DNA from 4 places in the Streptomyces sp. NPDC005784 genome. Region 3 is predicted to be linked to each of the others. Evidence: riboswitches for the same ligand, from Rfam matches in the RefSeq annotation. Region 3 holds a riboswitch; each other region holds the start of a gene.
What was found. Region 3 has a riboswitch for thiamine pyrophosphate ahead of thiO (glycine oxidase ThiO). Riboswitches for the same ligand answer to the same signal wherever they lie in the genome.

Region 1 (4,365 bases), on a different contig from region 3:
GCTGTGCCGATCAGTACGCACGACAGGGGCCGAGGTGTTCACCTTCCGAGGCAGGTGGTGCGCCGGATCGCGGACCCGGGTCTCCGGGCGACGTGCGGAGGCGGACGCTCCGGAACTCCGGAACTCCGGTCGGCGGTCAGCCGGTTCGGCGCAGTCGCCACCCGTGGTCCACCGGTCCGATGCCGGCGCCGAGCGCGAAACCGGCCTCGATCGCGGCGGTCACGTACTCCTTGGCCCGCCGTACGGCCTCCGGCACCGAAAGGCCCTCGGCCAGGCCCACCGCGATGGCCGAGGCGAGCGTGCACCCGGTGCCGTGCGTGTGCCGGTTGTCGTGGCGCGGCGCGCGCAGCCAGTGCTCCGCCGTTCCGTCGGTGAGCAGATCGACGGCCTGTCCCGGCAGATGGCCCCCCTTGACCAGCACCCAACGGGGACCGTACGTGAGCAGCCGGTCGGCGGCCCGGCGCATGCCCTCCTCGTCCTTCACCTTCACCCCGGTGAGCTGCGCGACCTCGTCGAGATTCGGGGTGGCCACCGTCGCCCGCGGCAGCAACAGGGTCCGTGCGGCATCCAGCGCGTCATCGGCCAACAGCCGGTCCCCGTGCTTGGAGACGCTCACGGGGTCCACGACGACCGGGGCGCCCACGTCGGACAGCAGCTCGGCGACCGTCGTGACCAGGCCGGGCGACGAGAGCATCCCGGTCTTCACGGCCTGGACGCCGATGTCGTCGACCACACTGCGGTACTGGGCGCGTACCGCCTCCTCGGACAGTTCCCAGGCGCCCTGCACACCCACGGAGTTCTGCGCGGTCACCGCGGTGAGCACGCTCATCCCATGGGCGCCCAGCGCGAGCATGGTCTTCAGGTCGGCCTGGATTCCGGCACCTCCGCCGGAGTCGGATCCGGCGATCGTCAGGACGCGGGGCGGAGTGGCCATACGAGGTTCCTCTCGGGTTCGGGTTCGGGCGCGAGGCTCTCGACCGGCGGAGCGACGGACAGCCCTCAGACCCGGCGACGCAGCCGCAGTGGGGCGTAGAGGGCGAGGGCGACGACGAACGCCACGTAGTACGAGAGATCGGCGCCGTGCAGCGCGTCGGCCACCGGACCGACGTACAGGCCGGTGTCCATGAACGGCACGGCCGCGCCGAACGCCGCGACGAAGGCGACCAGCGACGGCCATCCGGAGCGCGGACGGGAGATCTCGACGGCGACGTCGACCGGGGCGCCGCCGCGCTCCCGCCCGCGGGCGATCCAGTCGACGACGACGATCGCGACGAACCCGGGGATCCAATAGCCCACGAACAGCAGCACGTTCTGGAAGCGGGCCGTGGTGTCGGCGGCGTGCATCCAGAGCACCAGCGGGAAGCCGAGCCCGGCGGCCAGGGCGGCGGCCACCGGGCGCGGTATCCGCACGCCCAGGGTCTGCAGCGCCAGCGAACCGCTGTAGTCGTTCATCGCGTTGCTGCACACGGCCGCCAGGGCCACGGCCAGCAGCCCGAACGCGCCCGCCGTCCCGCCGCCCAGCAGCACGTCCACGCCCGCCGCCGTCTGGTCGGTCAGCACCGACGCGCCCCACAGGCCGAGAACCTGCACGGCGACGAAGGACACGACGAGGCCGAGCAGGGTGCACCAGAACATCCGCGGTCGGGACGTGGTGCGCGGCAGATAGCGGCTGAAGTCACCGGCGTACGGCGCCCAGGACAGCGAGAGGCTGAGCGCGATGGTGCTGGTGAGCACGAACGCGCCCGCGCGGTCGGCGCCGGTCGCGGCCCCGGTCGCCGCCGGATGGACGCCGTCCAGCATGCGCCAGGCGATCACCGCGAACGCGATGGCGAGCACGAACGTCATGATGATCTGCAGGCGGTGGATCGCCTCGTAGCCGAGGATGCCGAGAGCCCCCTGGGCAAGCATCATGACGAGCACGCCGAGCCAGAACGGCCAGCCGCACAGCCGCGCCAGCGCGTCCCCGCCGAACAGCCCGATCAGCGCGTCCCAGGCGACCGAGGACAGCCACTGGAGCATCCCGGGCAGCACCACCGCCCGGCCGAACGCGAGCCGTGCGAGCGGGAGTTGGCCGGTGCCGGTGAGGCCGCCCCAGGTGCTGAGGTAGGCGGTGGGCAGCGCGCCGAGCACGGTCCCGAGGACCACCGCCGCGAGGGCGGTACCGAAGTCCAGGCCCAGCGCGATGCCGATGGTTCCGGTGAACACGCCCGTCATCGTCAGGTTCGGAGCGAACCACACGGTGAACAGGCGCCCGGCGCCGCCGTACCGGTTGTTCTCGGGGACCGGATCGATGCCGTGCCCCTCCACCCGCAGGTCGCCGGGTGCGGCGGGCATCCGTCCGTCGAAGACGGCGGGCCGGCCGTCGGCGGGCAGCCCGCCGGAAACATGCGCCAATGGCATGGAAGACATCCCTCCGCCAGTACGAACTGGTTCAGGTTCGACGGGTGTGATCTCAGCCCTCGGACGGGGCACCCCGTGTCCGGTACTACGACGGACACATTAGCCCGATCGCCCAGGTTGTGGGTACGGCGGCTCCCGGGCACGGCAGCTGTTGCGTACGGCGGCCCCTGCGTGGGGCGGTCCTGCGTCGGCGGCCCCTGCGCAGGGCGGCCCCTGTGTACGGCGGAGGTACCCGTCCCCGGTCTCCACGGGACGCGGTGGATCGTGTCCGCACGGGACACGGCGGCTCGTCCAGGGTGCCGGGTCCCCCTCGGGCCCTCCACCGGCCCCTTGGAGTCACCCACCCGGAGCAGTGCCCGCCCGCATGCTCCGTTTCATCCGAGCGGCCCGGCCCGGCCTTTCGCAGCGCGGCGCGCGCCGCCCCTCGGTACTGTCGGAAGTGATCGCCGCTCGCTCTCCGCTCCCGGGTTCCCGGACCCCGGTGGCCGGGCGGAAGGAGGCAGAGTGCCGTGACCGTGATCTCCCTGAAGTCAGCGCAACTGCGGGAAGGGCCCACCCTCCCGTACGCCGAGGCCGGCTACCCCAGTGGTACACCGGTCGTCTTCGTGCACGGTCTGGCCGACTCCTGGTGGTCCTTCGAGCCCCTTCTGAGGCGCCTTCCGGCGTCCCTGCACGGCTACGCGCCCACGCAGCGCGGGCACGGCGATGCCGACCGGCCTCCGGAGGGCTACACCCCCGACGACTTCGCCGCCGACCTGGTGGCCTTCCTGGACGCGGTCGACATCCCCCGCGCCCTGCTGGTCGGGGCGTCAAGCGGCGGCGTACCGGCCCGGATCGTCGCCGGCACCTACCCCGACCGCATCGCGGGTCTGGTTCTGCTCGGCGTCCCCGGCACTCTCGCGGACAAGCCGGCGGCGGCCGCGATGGGGAAGTCTCTCGAAGACCTCTCCGACCCTGTGCCCCGCGCGTTCGTCGAGGACTTCCTGGCCGGCACGGCGGCCCGCCCGATCGCCCGGGGGTTCATCGAGACCATGGTCGAGGAGAACCTCAAACTCCCCGCGTACGTCTGGAGGGAGACCGTGCGCGGTCTCCTCGACGCCGATCTAGGTGCGACCCTCGCGGGCATCCTGGTGCCCACCCTCGTCATCTGGGGCGAACAGGACGAGTTCCTTCCCCGCGTCGACCAGCAGACCATCCTGGACGCCGTCCACGGTGCCGCCTTCGTCGCCTACGAAGGCACTGGCCATGTCGTCCACTGGGAACAGCCCGAACGCGTGGTCGCCGACATCACCGCGTTCGCCACGCGGATCGAACACCCCGGCACTCCTTACGGCAGCCCCTGACCCGGCTCGCAGGGTGAACGGCGGCGCGCCGAAACCGCGTCGGCCGTGAGACCGGGTCGTTCCTCCGCGCCCGAGAGCCTGGGCGTCGCCCCGGACCGGGGCCGCCGACGGAGACCCCCGGCGCGGGACCTGACGCCAGTGCCGGCGCGGGGCCGACCACGATGGTGGACGCGAGAGCGACCGCGACCGTCGACGCGATCCGTACCGCCGATGCTCACAGCAACATGGCATGCTCATGCTCCCCACAGGAAGGGATCACGTGCCATGAGACCGAGCCGACGCTCCCTGCTCGCCGCCACCGCAGTACTGAGCACCGTCTTCGCCGTCCCCGCGCCCGCCGACGCCGCCGAAGTCCCCGCCGAGGGCGCCTATTACGTCCAGAGCGCCACCACGGGGCTGAACGCCGCCGACAGCGCGGGTGCGGTCGTCCAGCACAACCCCAAGGGCAACGAGGACCATCAGCAGTGGACCTTGCGCCCGAGCGGCTCCTCCTTCGTCCTGGAAAGCGCCGACACCGCGGGCAGTTGTCTGGGCCGCTCGGGCGACCAGGCCCGGACCGTCGCCTGTACCAGCGCGGACGCCGGGTGGGAGGTGAAGCCGAGCGGCGCCGACCAGTACTTGC
Region 2 (4,365 bases), on a different contig from region 3:
CGACGGTCCGTACGACGACCGCGTAGTTGAAGAAGACATGGGCGAGCAGGATCGCCCACACCGTGGTGTCCAGCCGTACGCCCCAGAGCTCGTCGAGCAGCCCGCCCCGGCCGAGCAGCGCGAGGAACGCCGTACCGACGACCACGGTCGGCAGCACGAAGGGCACCGTCACCACGGCCCGGAGGATCTGCTTGCCCCTGAAATCGAAGCGCGCGAAGACATACGCGCCGGGGAGCGCGATCAGCAGCGTGAGCGCCGTCGAGGCGAGCGCCTGCCAGGTGGTGAACCACAGCACGTGCCGGATGTCCGGCCGGGTCGCCACGTCCCAGATCCGGCCCAGTTGCCAGCCGCCGTCCCCGTGGAGGCCGCGCGAGACGATCGCGGCGACGGGGTAGGCGAAGAAGACCGCGAAGAACGCGACGGGCAGGACCATCAGCCCGAACCGCACCGCGCTCTGCCCGCGCGCCCTTCGCGAAGCCCCGCCGGGTCCGCCGGCCTCGTCGGCCCCGCCTGCTCCCTCGGCTACTTCAGTACGAGTGAGGTCCACGACTTGACCCACTGGTCGCGGTCGGCGGCGATCTTCGCGGGCGCCAGGGTCTCGGGATCCTTGGCCTGCGGACCGAACCGCGCGAACTCCGCGGGCACCTGCGCGCCCTCACGGACCGGGTAGACGAACATGTTGAGCGGCATGTCGTCCTGGAACTCCTTGGTGAGCAGGAAGTCCAGGAACGCCTTGCCGCCCTTGGCGTTCTTGGCGTGGCTGAGCAGACCCGCGTACTCGACCTGCCGGAAGCAGGTGCCGGCCGCGACCCCGGTCGGGGCGGTGGTGGGCTTCGGCTTGGCGTAGATGACCTCGGCGGGCGGCGAGGAGGCGTACGAGACGACGAGCGGCCGGTCGGCCTTGGCCTTCTTGCCGCCGGCGGACCCGGAGAACTCGTCGTTGTACGCCTGCTCCCAGCCGTCCACGACCTTCACCCCGTTGGCCTTGAGCTTCTTCCAGTAGCCCTGCCAGTTGTCGTCGCCGTAGTGGGCGGCCGACCCGAGCAGGAAGCCGAGGCCGGGCGAGGACGTGGCGGCGTTCTCGGTGACGAGGAGGTTCTTGTACGCGGGCTTGATCAGGTCGTCGAAGGACTGCGGCGGCGCCAGCTTGTGCTCGCTGAAGTAGGCCTTGTCGTAGTTGACGCAGATGTCACCCGTGTCGATGGGCGTGACCCGGTGCTTGTCCTGGTCGGTCCGGTACTCGGGCAGGACCAGGTCCACGCCCTTGGCCGTGTACGGCTGGAACAGCCCGTTGTCGAGCGCGCGGGAGAGCAGGGTGTTGTCGACGCCGAAGAAGACGTCGCCCTGCGGGTTGTCCTTGGTCAGGATGGCCTTGTTGACGGCCTGCCCGGCGTCGCCGTCCATGAGAACGCGGACCTTGTAGCCGGACTGCTTCTCGAAGTCCTTGAGCACGCTCTTCGACACGAGCCACGAGTTGTGGCTGACGAGCGTGATCGTCTTCGGATCGCCCGAGCCGGCGGCGTCGGACGAGCCGCACGCGGACAGCGCGGGCAACGCGACGAGGCCGAGCCCGACGGCCAACACTGCGAACCGCCTGCTGCTGGTGGTGATCACTGGATTCCTCCTGGGCGACCAGGAAGAGACGCGGCCCCGCCCGGGAACTCTGACGGTTCCCGGGCAGGGCGCAACAGCTTGAGTAATGACCGAACTTCCTACCCAGAATGACCTGGGCAAGGTTCAGAGGGTCTGCGGTCTGTCCCGCACTCTCAGCGCTGTGGCGCTCCCCTGTCGGAATATGAAGATGTCGGAATATGAAGATGTACTGACTCGGCTCAGACTACCGCTCGGTCGCGGCGAGCTGACCGCACGCTCCGTCGATCTCCTGGCCACGGGTGTCCCGGACGGTCACCGGCACGCCATGGGCCGCGATGGCCTCGACGAACGCCTTCTCGTCCTCGGGCCGCGAGGCGGTCCACTTCGAACCCGGGGTCGGGTTCAACGGGATGAGGTTGACGTGTACGGGCTTGCCCTTGAGCATCCGCCCGAGCCGGTCACCACGCCACGCCTGGTCGTTGATGTCCCGGATCAGGGCGTACTCGATCGACAGGCGCCGACCGGACTTGGCCGCGTACTCCCATCCGGCGTCCAGCACCTCGCGCACCTTCCACCGCGTGTTCACGGGGACGAGGGTGTCGCGCAGCTCGTCGTCGGGGGCGTGCAGGGAGATCGCGAGCCGGCACTTGAAGCCCTCGTCGGAGAACCGGTTGATGGCGGGGACCAGCCCGACCGTCGACACGGTGATGCCGCGCTGCGAGAGCCCGAGCCCGTCCGGCTCGGGGTCGGTGAGGGCCCGGATCGCCCCGACCACCCGCTTGTAGTTGGCGAGCGGCTCGCCCATCCCCATGAAGACGATGTTGCTCAGCCGCGCCGGACCCCCGGGGATCTCGCCGTCGCGGAGCGACCGCATACCGTCGACGATCTGGTGCACGATCTCGCCGGTCGACAGGTTCCGGTCGAGGCCGGCCTGTCCGGTGGCGCAGAACGGACAGTTCATCCCGCAGCCCGCCTGCGAGCTGATGCACATGGTCACCCGGTCCGGGTAGCGCATCAGCACGGACTCGACGAGCGTGCCGTCGAAGAGCCGCCACAGGGTCTTGCGGGTGGTGTCCTGGTCGGTCGACAGGTGCCGTACGACCGTCATCAGCTCGGGAAGCAGCGCCTCCTGGAGCTTGCCGCGCGAGGCGGCCGGGATGTCGGTCCACTCCGCGGGGTCGTGCGCGAACCGGGCGAAGTAGTGCTGCGAGAGCTGCTTGGCACGAAACGGCTTCTCACCGATCGCGGCAACCGCCTCTTTGCGCTCGGCGGGAGTGAGATCGGCAAGGTGCCGCGGCGGCTTCTTGGCTCCGCGCGGCGCGACAAAAGTAAGTTCTCCGGGCTTAGGCATGGCTGTACCAGTGTCGCAGATCAACTCCGCCGGCCCAGGCCGGAGTGGGGGTGGGGGCGGTCACCCGCGGGTGCCGTCCATCAGCGGTGGTCGACCTCGGACGGCCCAGGGATGGCCGAGGTCTCGTGGAAACCGCTGTTCATCGGCGCGGTCATCACGGGCGACGACCGCGTGCGCCTTTATTTCCGTTCACCAGAGCGGGACCGCACGTACGGTGTGGACGTGCTGATCAGCCGTACGGGGCCCGGCCTGCTCGGCGCCATGGTTTCCCCCGCGTTCCTGGCGAACGAGCATCTGCATCGCCCTTCCGACGATCCGCACTGCGATGTGATCGTGGATCTCACTGACCACTGACGGACGCAGACCGGGCCGAACCGGGCTCGTCCTCGTCGGGACCCACTCGGAAGGCTCCCGCGAGCAGTGCGAGAGCTACGAGCGTGAGGTGGTTCAGAGCTGGTGTCCGGGCGGACACGCAGGCAGGTTCGCTACTTCGACAACTGCTCCGTCAGATCCACGATCAAGCCTCCCGCCCAGACAAATCCGCAGGCGGGAGGCTTGGCGGACCTTGGTCGGAGCCAGTGGGCTTTGGCCGACTCCGGCGCGCCCTGACCGGACCCGGCAGGCCCGGTCAAGGAACACCCGTTACGCGAACTGGCCGGGCCGGTAGGCGCCGGCGGGCTGCTGGACGATGACGTTGCCCCGGTTGAAGGCGTTGATGATGGAGATGCAGCACACCAGGGCGGCGAGCTGCTCCTCGTCGTAGTACTTGGCGGCGTTCGCCCAGCACTCGTCCGTGACGCCGCCGGCCGCGTCGGCGATACGCGTGCCCTGCTCCGTCAGCTCAAGGGCGGCGCGCTCGGCATCGGTGAACACCGTCGCCTCGCGCCAGGCCGCGACCAGGTTGAGGCGCACCGAGGTCTCGCCCGCGGCGGTGGCGTCCTTGGTGTGCATGTCGGTGCAGAAACCGCAGCCGTTGATCTGGCTGGCGCGAAGCTTCACCAGTTCCTGCGTCGCGGTCGGCAGGGTCGAGTCCGCGAGCGACCGGCCCGCGGCGACGATGTGCTTCGTGAACTTGGCCGCGACGGGGCTGGCGAAGAGGTTCAACCGAGCTTCCATGGTGCGCTCCTGTGTCGTTGTTCGTGGCTACACCTGGTCGACGGAACAGCTCCGCACGATGTGACACGACCGAATGTGACCTGCGTCTCCCTCCCTCGGCGCTACGGGGATCACCCGCCGTGAGGTTCGGGTCGGGACACGGGGGAACACGGGCAGGGTGCTGCCACGGCGTCTCACCAAGGCCTAGAATCGAATGCGTGTACGAAAACGTGTCCCGTCTGGAGCATCTGCGCAGCGTCCGCGCCTGGCTGCTCTGGCAACTGCGCCGCACCGACGACACCATCACCGAGCTGGAGCGACAAGAG
Region 3 (4,365 bases):
TCCACAGGTTCCGCTCGCCCTTGGGGGTCTTCGGCGCCGAGAACTCGAAGGAATAGGTCTGTTTGCCGGTCGCGAGCATGTCGCGCACGGTGCGTGCGCGATCAGTCCTGGTGGAAGCAGATCCGAGGGCCATACTCGCAGGTTAGTCAGAGGGTGTCGGTCCCCCAACCGAACAGCTGCCATTTGTCCGATCTGTCGAGTTCTTGTCCACCCCTCGGACACTCTTGGACACCCTCGGCCGGCGGCCCTGCCGGGACGCTCCGCGCGGGCGTCCGCCGCGTCTAGGCCTCGCGCAGCCGCTTCGCGAACTCCGCCGCCGCCGCGCCCGGGTCGTCCGCCTCGGTGATGGCCCGTACGACGACGACCCGGCGGGCGCCCGCTTCGAGCACCTCGTCGAGCCGGCCGAGGTCGATGCCGCCGATCGCGAACCAGGGACGGCCGGTGCCGAGGGAGGCCGTGCTGCGGACCAGGTCGAGGCCGGGTGCGTGGCGGCCGGGCTTGGTGGGGGTGGGCCAGCAGGGGCCGGTGCAGAAGTAGTCCACGCCCTCCTGGACCGCGGCGGCCGCGGCCTCGGACCCGGCGTGCGTGGAACGGCCGATGAGCACCTCGTCGCCGAGGATCGCGCGGGCCGCGGGAACCGGGAGGTCCCCCTGGCCCAGGTGCAGAACGTCGGCGCGGACGGCGTGGGCCACGTCCGCCCGGTCGTTGACCGCGAGGAGCTTGCCGTGCCGGGCGCAGGCGTCGGCGAAGACCTGGAGGTGTTCCAGCTCCTCCCCCGCCTCCATGCCCTTGTCGCGCAGCTGCACGATGTCGACGCCGCCCGCCAGGACCGCGTCGAGGAACCCGGCGAGGTCGCCCTGACGTCTGCGGGCGTCCGTGCACAGGTAGACGCGGGCGTCGGCGAGCCGGCCCCGCGCGGTCGTGGCGGTGTTCTCGGGCATGCGTGGATTCCCCGTTTGTCGGTGCGCGGGGAGTGCGGCGGCCGGGATGGTCCCGCCCGCCGCGCTCCCCGTGCCGGACGGTCGCGTTCAGGTCAGACGGCGAGCGCCTGGGCGCGGCGCTTCACCTCCGTGCCGCGATTCTCGCTCAGAGCCTGCGCGGGGGTGCCGGGCAGGCTCGGGTCGGGGGTGAAGAGCCACTCGAGGGCCTCTTCGTCGGAGAAGCCGTCGTCCCTCAGGAGCGTCAGGGTGCCGGCCAGGCCCTTGACGACCTTCTGTTCGTCCGCGTCGATGAATTCGGCGGGGACGTGCAGCGCGCGGTTCTCACCACGGCGTACGGCGATCAGCTGGCCGTCCTTGACCAGCTGCCGGACGCGCGTCACCTCGACGCCGAACTGTTCGGCGATGTCGGGGAGGGTGAGCCAGGCGGGGACGAGAGCATCGATCTTTGCGTCAATCTCGGTCACGGGACAAGCCTGCCATCCCGGACCGACAGTCGGAAGCCAAGGGCGTCCGACCTGGGGTGACGGATCAGGCCGTAGCACCCTTCAGTGGCCTCGACGGGTCCGCGAGCAGCTCCGGATCCATGCGTGCGCCCGCCTCGATGAGCCGGCGGCCCTGGGCGAGATCCCTCGGCCGGCCCACCGCCAGGAGGGCGACCAGACGGGTCTCGCGGAGCCAGCACACCGACCAGGAGGCGCCCGAGGAGTCACCGCGCCACACGAGGGTGTCGGCGGGCGCGTGGTGGCCGACGTACTGCACGAAGCGGCCGAACTGCTCGGACCAGAAGTACGGCACGGGGTCGTAGGCGGCGGGCGCCTCTCCGACGATGTTCAGGGCGACCGTGCGCGGGCCCTGGAGGGCGTTGTCCCAGTGGTGGACGAGGAGGCGGTCCTCGTAGCGTCCCGACGGGAAGGAGGCGCAGTCGCCGACCGCGTAGACGTCCGGCAGCGAGGTGCGCAGGTGGTCGTCGGCGACGATCTCGCGGTCGTCGCCGAGTTCGATGCCGGAGCCTGCGATCCAGGCGGTCGCGGGCCGCGCCCCGATCCCGACCACGACGGCGTCCGCGGGCACCCGGGAGCCGTCGTCCAGGATCACCGCGCCGGGTTCGATACGGTCCACGCGCGCGTGGGTGCGCAGCGAGGCCCCGCTGTCCGCGTACCAGGCGGCCATCGGCTCGGCCACCTCGGCGGGCAGCGCGGCGGCGAGCGGCCGGTCGGCGGCCTCGACGACCGTGACCGCGCAGCCCGCCTCACGCGCCGCCGTGGCGAACTCGGCGCCGATCCAGCCCGCGCCGACCACCACGATGTCGTGCTGCTGGGTGAGTACGGGACGCAGCCGGTCGGCGTCGTCCAGGGTGCGCAGCAGGTGCACTCCCGGCACGCCTTCGGCGCCCGGCAACTGGATCGGCTCGGCGCCGGTGGCGACGACCAGGACGTCGTACGGGACGGGTCCCGCGGCCGTGTCCAGTTCGTGGTCGTCGGGGCGCACGCCGAGTGCCTCGCGGCCCAGCCTGAGGTCGATGTCCAGGGCCTCGAAGTCGATGTCGAAGGCGGAGCCCTCGGCCTTGCCCAGCAGGACCGCCTTGGACAGCGGCGGCCGGTCGTACGGCTGATGCGGCTCCGCGCCGATCAGCGTGACGGTGCCGGTGAAGCCCTGCTCGCGCAGGGCGACCGCGGTCTGCACTCCGGCCATGCCCGCGCCCACCACGACGACCCGCCGTGCCGTGGGCCCCTGCGACTGAGACTGTGCCTGCGTCTGCTCGCTCACCTGATCACCTTAGACACCTGACAATTCGTCAGTCAGCGGACGTGCTCAGTGATCTGTTCCACACGGCTCGTCTCGCGCAGCTCTTCCACCACGCTCGTCCCTGTGCCCTTCTGTGACTCCCACGTCCAGGTCTCCTCCAGCCGCACACGGCCGTCGGGCAGTTCCACGACGAGGGACACGCAGTGGCCGGACGAGGTGGTCCCGTCGCGCTTGAGCTGCACGTACCGGAAGTCGAGGCGGTCGCCCTCACGGGTGCCGACAAGGTGTCCGCGGACGATGTCGCCGCCCGCGTAGTCGGCCCAGACCGTGCCGTCCTCCTCGTGATAGGCGAACCGGGTGCGGGTGCCCACCTGGCCCGGTGCCTGGTCGGTGACGGGGGCGAGGACCAGGCCGTCGAGCGGTCGCGCCATGGGCGGAGGCTCCCTTACTGAGACGGAGCGGGGCGGGCTAGGGTGGCCAACGTAAAGCACTCGCGGGAGCCCGGACGCACTGGGCTGAGAGGGAGGCTGGGGCGGCCTCCGACCGTACGAACCTGATCCGGGTCATGCCGGCGAAGGGAGGGGCTGGACGCCCATGTCGCCTGCACGTTCGTCAGACGTCCTCGTCATCGGGGGCGGAATCATCGGTCTGGTGACGGCCTGGCGGGCCGCGCAACGCGGGTTCACCACCGCGCTCGTGGACCCCGGGCCGGGTGGCGGGGCCGCCCAGGTCGCGGCCGGAATGCTCGCCGCCGTCACCGAACTGCACTTCGGTGAGGAGACCCTGCTGGGCCTCAACCTCGCCTCCGCGCGCCGGTATCCGGACTTCGTCGCCGAGCTGACCGAGGCGACCGGCCAGGACCTCGGCTACCGCCGGTGCGGCACGCTGGCCGTCGCGCTGGACGCCGACGACCGCGCCCATCTGCGGGAACTGCACGCTCTGCAGGTCCGTTCGGGGCTTGAGTCGGAGTGGCTGAGCGGCCGTGAGTGCCGCCGTCTGGAGCCGATGCTCGCGCCCGGCGTACGCGGCGGCCTGCGGGTCGACGGCGACCACCAGATCGACCCGCGGCGCCTCGCGGGAGCCCTGGTCACGGCGTGCGAGCGGGCCGGAGTCGTCCTGCACCGGACCTGGGCGGAGCGCCTGACGGTCGCAGGGGACCGGGCCGCCGGAGTGGTCACCACGGACGGCACGGAACTCACCGCGGGCCAGGTGGTGCTCGCCGGGGGCAGCCTCAGCGGACGTCTGGCGGGCGTCCCCGACGACGCCGTGCCGCCGGTGCGCCCGGTCAAGGGCCAGGTGCTGCGGCTGACCGTGCCGAAGCGGTACGCGCCCTTCCTCAGTCGCACCGTGCGGGCCGTGGTGCGCGGCAGCCACGTCTACCTGGTGCCGCGCGAGAACGGCGAGCTGGTGGTCGGCGCGACCAGCGAGGAGCTGGGCTGGGACACCACCGTGACGGCGGGCGGCATGTACGAGCTGCTGCGCGACGCCCACGAGCTGGTCCCCGGGATCACCGAGCTGCCGCTCACCGAGACCCGCGCGGGGCTGCGCCCCGGCTCGCCCGACAACGCGCCGCTGCTCGGCCCGACGGCACTGGACGGACTGCTGCTGGCCACCGGGCACTTCCGCAACGGCGTGCTCCTGACGCCCGTCACCGGCGACGCGATGGCCCACGTCCTGA
Region 4 (4,365 bases), on a different contig from region 3:
TGCAGGCAGAGGTCATGATGAGTTTCCTCGTGTCCGAGGAGCTGTCCTTCCGCATTCCGGTCGAGCTGCGGTACGAGACCGGTGATCCGTACGCCGTGCGGCTGACCTTCCACTTGCCCGGCGACGCGCCTGTGACCTGGGCGTTCGGGCGGGAGCTGCTGATCGACGGAGTCGGCAGGCCGTGCGGTGACGGTGATGTGCACATCGCTCCGGCCGACCCGGAGGAATTCGGCGAGGTGCTGATCCGGCTTCAGGTGGGTGGCGATCACGCACTGTTCCGGTCCGGGGCCGCGCCGCTCGTCGCGTTTCTCGACCGGACGGACAAGCTGGTACCGCTCGGGCAGGAGCGCTCCCTCGCGGGTTTCGACACATCCCTCGACGAAGCGCTCGACCGCATCCTCGCGGAGGAGCAGAGCGCGGGCTGAAGTCCCGGCAGCCCGGAGCGGAGTAACGCTTCCTCACAAGGGGCGTCCGTGCAGGATGGTTTCAGCGCTTCCGGCGGACGGCTCAGTGCTTGCGGCGGCGTCCCTTCCCGCTCCGTGCCGGAGTCCTGGCGGCCGCGGGCTCCACGGGGACGGCCGTGGTCCCCTCACGGTCCGCGGCGACCACCAGGGCGGCCAGCGCGGTCGTCACCGGCACAGCGGCGACCAGACCGATCGATCCGACCAGGGTGCGCACGATCTCCTCGGCGACCAGTTCGCTGTTGGCGACGGTGCCCACGCTGCTCTGCGCGATCGAGAAGAGCAGCAACAGCGGCAGCGCGGCGCCCGCGTAGGCCAGGACGAGCGTGTTGACGACCGACGCGATGTGGTCGCGGCCGATACGGATGCCCGCGCGGTACAGGCCACGCCAGCCCATCGTGGGGTTCGCCTCGTGCAGTTCCCAGACCGCGGAAGTCTGCGTCACCGTCACGTCGTCGAGGACACCGAGCGAGCCGATGATGACTCCGGCCAGCAGCAGACCGCTCATGTCGATGGACGGGTACAGACCGTGGATCAGACCGGTGCTGTCGTCGGTGTTGCCGGTCAGTACGGCCCAGTCGATGAACACCGAGCCGAGGAGGCCGATCAGCACCAGTGAGAGCAGGGTGCCCACCACCGCCACGGATGTCCGGGCCGACAGGCCGTGGCACATGTAGAGCGCGATCAACATGATCGCGCTGGAACCGACAACGGCCACGAGCAGTGGGTTCGAGCCCTGGAGGATCGCGGGCAGGATGAAGAAGTTCAGGATCATGAAGCTGATGGCCAGGGCGACCAGCGCCATGACGCCGCGCATCCGGCCGATCACCACGACGACCACGGCGAAGATCCCGGCGAGCAGCGTCAGAGGCAGCTTCCGGTTCGCGTCCGTGACCGAGTACTGGAGGTCCTTGGGTGCGGAGGGCTCGTACGCGACGACGACCTTCTCGCTCTGACGCAACTGCCGTGACTGATCCGGCTGAACGATTTCGATGAACGTACGGCCCTTGTCCTTGCCGGTGTCGATCCGGACCGTCGCCTTCTTGCATTCACCCGCCGCCCGCTTCTGAGCGGAGGATCCCTCGGCGGTGGAGGTGTCGCCCGCCGGGGTCTCCGCGGAGGCGTTCACGGACTTGCAGTCCACCTGGTCGATCCTGGTGACCGTCGCCTGCTGAGTCTGGCGGTCGAAGCCGACACCGGTGCGCTGGTGGGAAGCGGCCCCGCCGGGCCACAGCACCACGAGACCCACCGCGACCGCGGCCGCGAAGGGGATCAGCACCGCGGCGATGACCTTGCGCAGGTGCTTGGAGACCGGCGCGGCGGGACCGTGGCTGTGCGAGTGCCCGTGCCCGGCGCTCGAATCCCCGCCGTGCTCACCGGCGGGACCGGGCCCGTGCCCGCCGCCGGGACCGTGATGCTCACTGCCCGGTCCGGGACCAGAACCACCCGGCCCATGGCCGTGTCCGTTGCCGGAGCCATGCCCATGGCCGTCGTCGGAGCCCGGACGCCGCGGCGGCTCGGACGGCGGGAACGGGTGCTGCTGGGTCGTTGTCACCGCCCGATCATCGCAAGAACGGCAAGGGCCCTCTGTTCACCATGCCAAATATGACGCTAGCGTGGAGGCACCTTTGCACACGCGGGAGCTCGGAGCACCGGGCTGAGAGGGCGCTGACCTCCGTTTCGCGATGTTTCACATGAAACATCGACGAACGGAAGCTGCTGCGTCGACCGCTGAACCTGTTACCGGGTAATGCCGGCGTAGGGAGTAGGTCTCATGACCAACAAGGACGTACGCACGCCTGCCTCCAGCCAGACGGACGGGGCTTCGTCGCCGTCCACGAACGGCGAGGCCGGGAAGTCCATCGGCTGGCACAAGGCATACGTCGGGGGTACGCGTCCCGATCTGCGGGTGCCGGTTCGCCAGGTGCACCTCACCAACGGTCAGTCCGTGACGCTGTACGACACCTCCGGCCCGTACACCGATCCGACCGTCGACACCGATGTGCGCAGGGGGCTGGCGCCGCTGCGCGAGAGCTGGATCATTGCCCGCGGAGACACCGAGGAGTACGCGGGCCGTCCCGTCCGCCTCGAGGACGACGGGATCAAGCACACATCCCCGCGCGGGGGACTGCGCAACCTCGACGCTGTCTTTCCCGGGCGACCGCGCCAGCCGCGCCGGGGGCGCGCCGGGCAGGCGGTCACCCAGCTCGCGTACGCCCGACGCGGCGAGATCACACCCGAGATGGAGTTCGTGGCGGTCCGCGAGAACGTCGACCCCGAGGTCGTACGGGAGGAGATCGCCGCCGGTCGGGCGGTGCTGCCCGTGAACGTCAACCACCCGGAGATCGAGCCGATGATCATCGGCAAGCGGTTCCTGGTGAAGGTCAACGCCAACATCGGCAATTCCGCGGTCACTTCCTCCATCGAGGAGGAGGTCGAGAAGATGACCTGGGCGACCCGCTGGGGCGCCGACACGGTCATGGACCTGTCGACCGGACGCAACATCCACACCACGCGCGAATGGGTGCTGCGCAACTCCCCCGTTCCCATCGGCACGGTGCCGCTCTACCAGGCGCTGGAGAAGGTCGACGGCCGCGCCGAGGAGCTGACCTGGGAGATCTACAAGGACACAGTCATCGAACAGGCCGAACAGGGCGTGGACTACATGACGGTCCACGCGGGCGTCCGCCTGGCGTATGTGCCGCTCACCGCGAACCGCAAGACCGGCATCGTCTCGCGCGGTGGCTCGATCATGGCTGCCTGGTGCCTCGCGCACCACAAGGAGTCGTTCCTGTACGAGCACTTCGAGGATCTCTGCGAGATCCTCGCCGCGTACGACGTCACCTACTCGCTCGGCGACGGTCTGCGGCCCGGCTCCATCGCGGACGCCAACGACGCAGCACAATTCGCCGAGTTGAGGACGCTCGGGGAACTCAACACGATCGCGAAGCGTTTTCAAGTACAGACGATGATCGAAGGCCCGGGACATGTCCCGATGCACAAGATCAAGGAGAACATCGACCTTCAGCAGGAGATCTGTGATGAAGCTCCGTTCTATACGCTCGGTCCGCTGACGACGGACGTCGCGCCGGCGTACGACCACATCACTTCCGGCATCGGTGCCGCGATGATCGCCTGGTGGGGCACGGCCATGCTCTGCTATGTCACGCCCAAGGAGCACTTGGGCCTGCCCGATCGTGACGACGTCAAGACCGGCGTCATCACCTACAAGATCGCCGCCCACGCAGCCGACCTCGCCAAGGGGCACCCAGGTGCACAGGATTGGGATGACGCGCTCTCCGACGCCCGCTTCGAGTTCCGGTGGGAGGACCAGTTCAACCTGGCTCTCGACCCGGACACGGCACGGGAGTTCCACGACCAGACGCTGCCGGCCGAACCCGCCAAGACGGCCCACTTCTGCTCCATGTGCGGGCCGAAGTTCTGCTCGATGAAGATCAGCCAGAGCATCAACGAGCGGTTCGGCGGTGACGCGCCCGACGGCGCCTCCGCGGCGGAGATCTCCGAGGGCATGCTTCAGAAGTCCCGGGAGTTCGCGGAGGCGGGCAACCGCGTGTACCTGCCGCTGGCCGACTGAGTCACTCCACAGGGACGCGGTCCGGGGCCGACACCCGGACCGTCGTCCTCGGCCCGGTCATGCCGCGACGTCCTGCGGGTACCAGCGCAGTTCCACCGTGTTGCCGTCCGGATCCTGGACGTAGACCGAGGTGGCGGTGCCCCGCGCGCCGAAGCGTTCCACGGGACCCTGAAGCACGGTGAAGGATTCCGACGCGATGACCTCGTCCCAGTCCAGCGGTTCCACGGTGAGACAGATGTGGTCGACGTTGGACTCCCCGCGGGCATGGGCGACCAGATCGATGATGGTTTCCTCGGTGACCCTCACCGA

Region 1: another riboswitch for thiamine pyrophosphate. It lies ahead of ACFYR3_RS26305 (cytosine permease); the one in region 3 lies ahead of thiO (glycine oxidase ThiO).
Region 2: another riboswitch for thiamine pyrophosphate. It lies ahead of ACFYR3_RS18605 (thiamine ABC transporter substrate binding subunit); the one in region 3 lies ahead of thiO (glycine oxidase ThiO).
Region 4: another riboswitch for thiamine pyrophosphate. It lies ahead of thiC (phosphomethylpyrimidine synthase ThiC); the one in region 3 lies ahead of thiO (glycine oxidase ThiO).

The regions. Positions count from the first base shown of each region.
Region 1 is NZ_JBIAIQ010000018.1:93,422-97,786, reverse strand. Features, by position in the region: gene thiD (bifunctional hydroxymethylpyrimidine kinase/phosphomethylpyrimidine kinase) at 137-934, opposite strand; gene ACFYR3_RS26305 (cytosine permease) at 1,000-2,400, opposite strand; TPP riboswitch at 2,392-2,486, opposite strand; gene ACFYR3_RS26300 (alpha/beta hydrolase) at 2,910-3,743, shown strand; gene ACFYR3_RS26295 (phospholipase) at 4,008-4,365, shown strand, end outside.
Region 2 is NZ_JBIAIQ010000010.1:109,428-113,792, forward strand. Features, by position in the region: gene ACFYR3_RS18600 (ABC transporter permease) at 1-547, opposite strand, end outside; gene ACFYR3_RS18605 (thiamine ABC transporter substrate binding subunit) at 523-1,614, opposite strand; TPP riboswitch at 1,692-1,797, opposite strand; gene rlmN (23S rRNA (adenine(2503)-C(2))-methyltransferase RlmN) at 1,838-2,944, opposite strand; gene ACFYR3_RS18615 (hypothetical protein) at 3,056-3,298, shown strand; gene ACFYR3_RS18620 (carboxymuconolactone decarboxylase family protein) at 3,587-4,060, opposite strand; gene ACFYR3_RS18625 (DUF6233 domain-containing protein) at 4,258-4,365, shown strand, end outside.
Region 3 is NZ_JBIAIQ010000001.1:459,699-464,063, forward strand. Features, by position in the region: gene metF (methylenetetrahydrofolate reductase [NAD(P)H]) at 1-133, opposite strand, end outside; gene thiE (thiamine phosphate synthase) at 282-941, opposite strand; gene ACFYR3_RS02005 (Rv2175c family DNA-binding protein) at 1,034-1,405, opposite strand; gene ACFYR3_RS02010 (FAD-dependent oxidoreductase) at 1,470-2,708, opposite strand; gene ACFYR3_RS02015 (hypothetical protein) at 2,741-3,118, opposite strand; TPP riboswitch at 3,171-3,284, shown strand; gene thiO (glycine oxidase ThiO) at 3,282-4,365, shown strand, end outside.
Region 4 is NZ_JBIAIQ010000002.1:511,027-515,391, forward strand. Features, by position in the region: gene ACFYR3_RS05185 (SsgA family sporulation/cell division regulator) at 1-425, shown strand, start outside; gene ACFYR3_RS05190 (YibE/F family protein) at 508-2,016, opposite strand; TPP riboswitch at 2,088-2,243, shown strand; gene thiC (phosphomethylpyrimidine synthase ThiC) at 2,236-4,056, shown strand; gene ACFYR3_RS05200 (VOC family protein) at 4,114-4,365, opposite strand, start outside.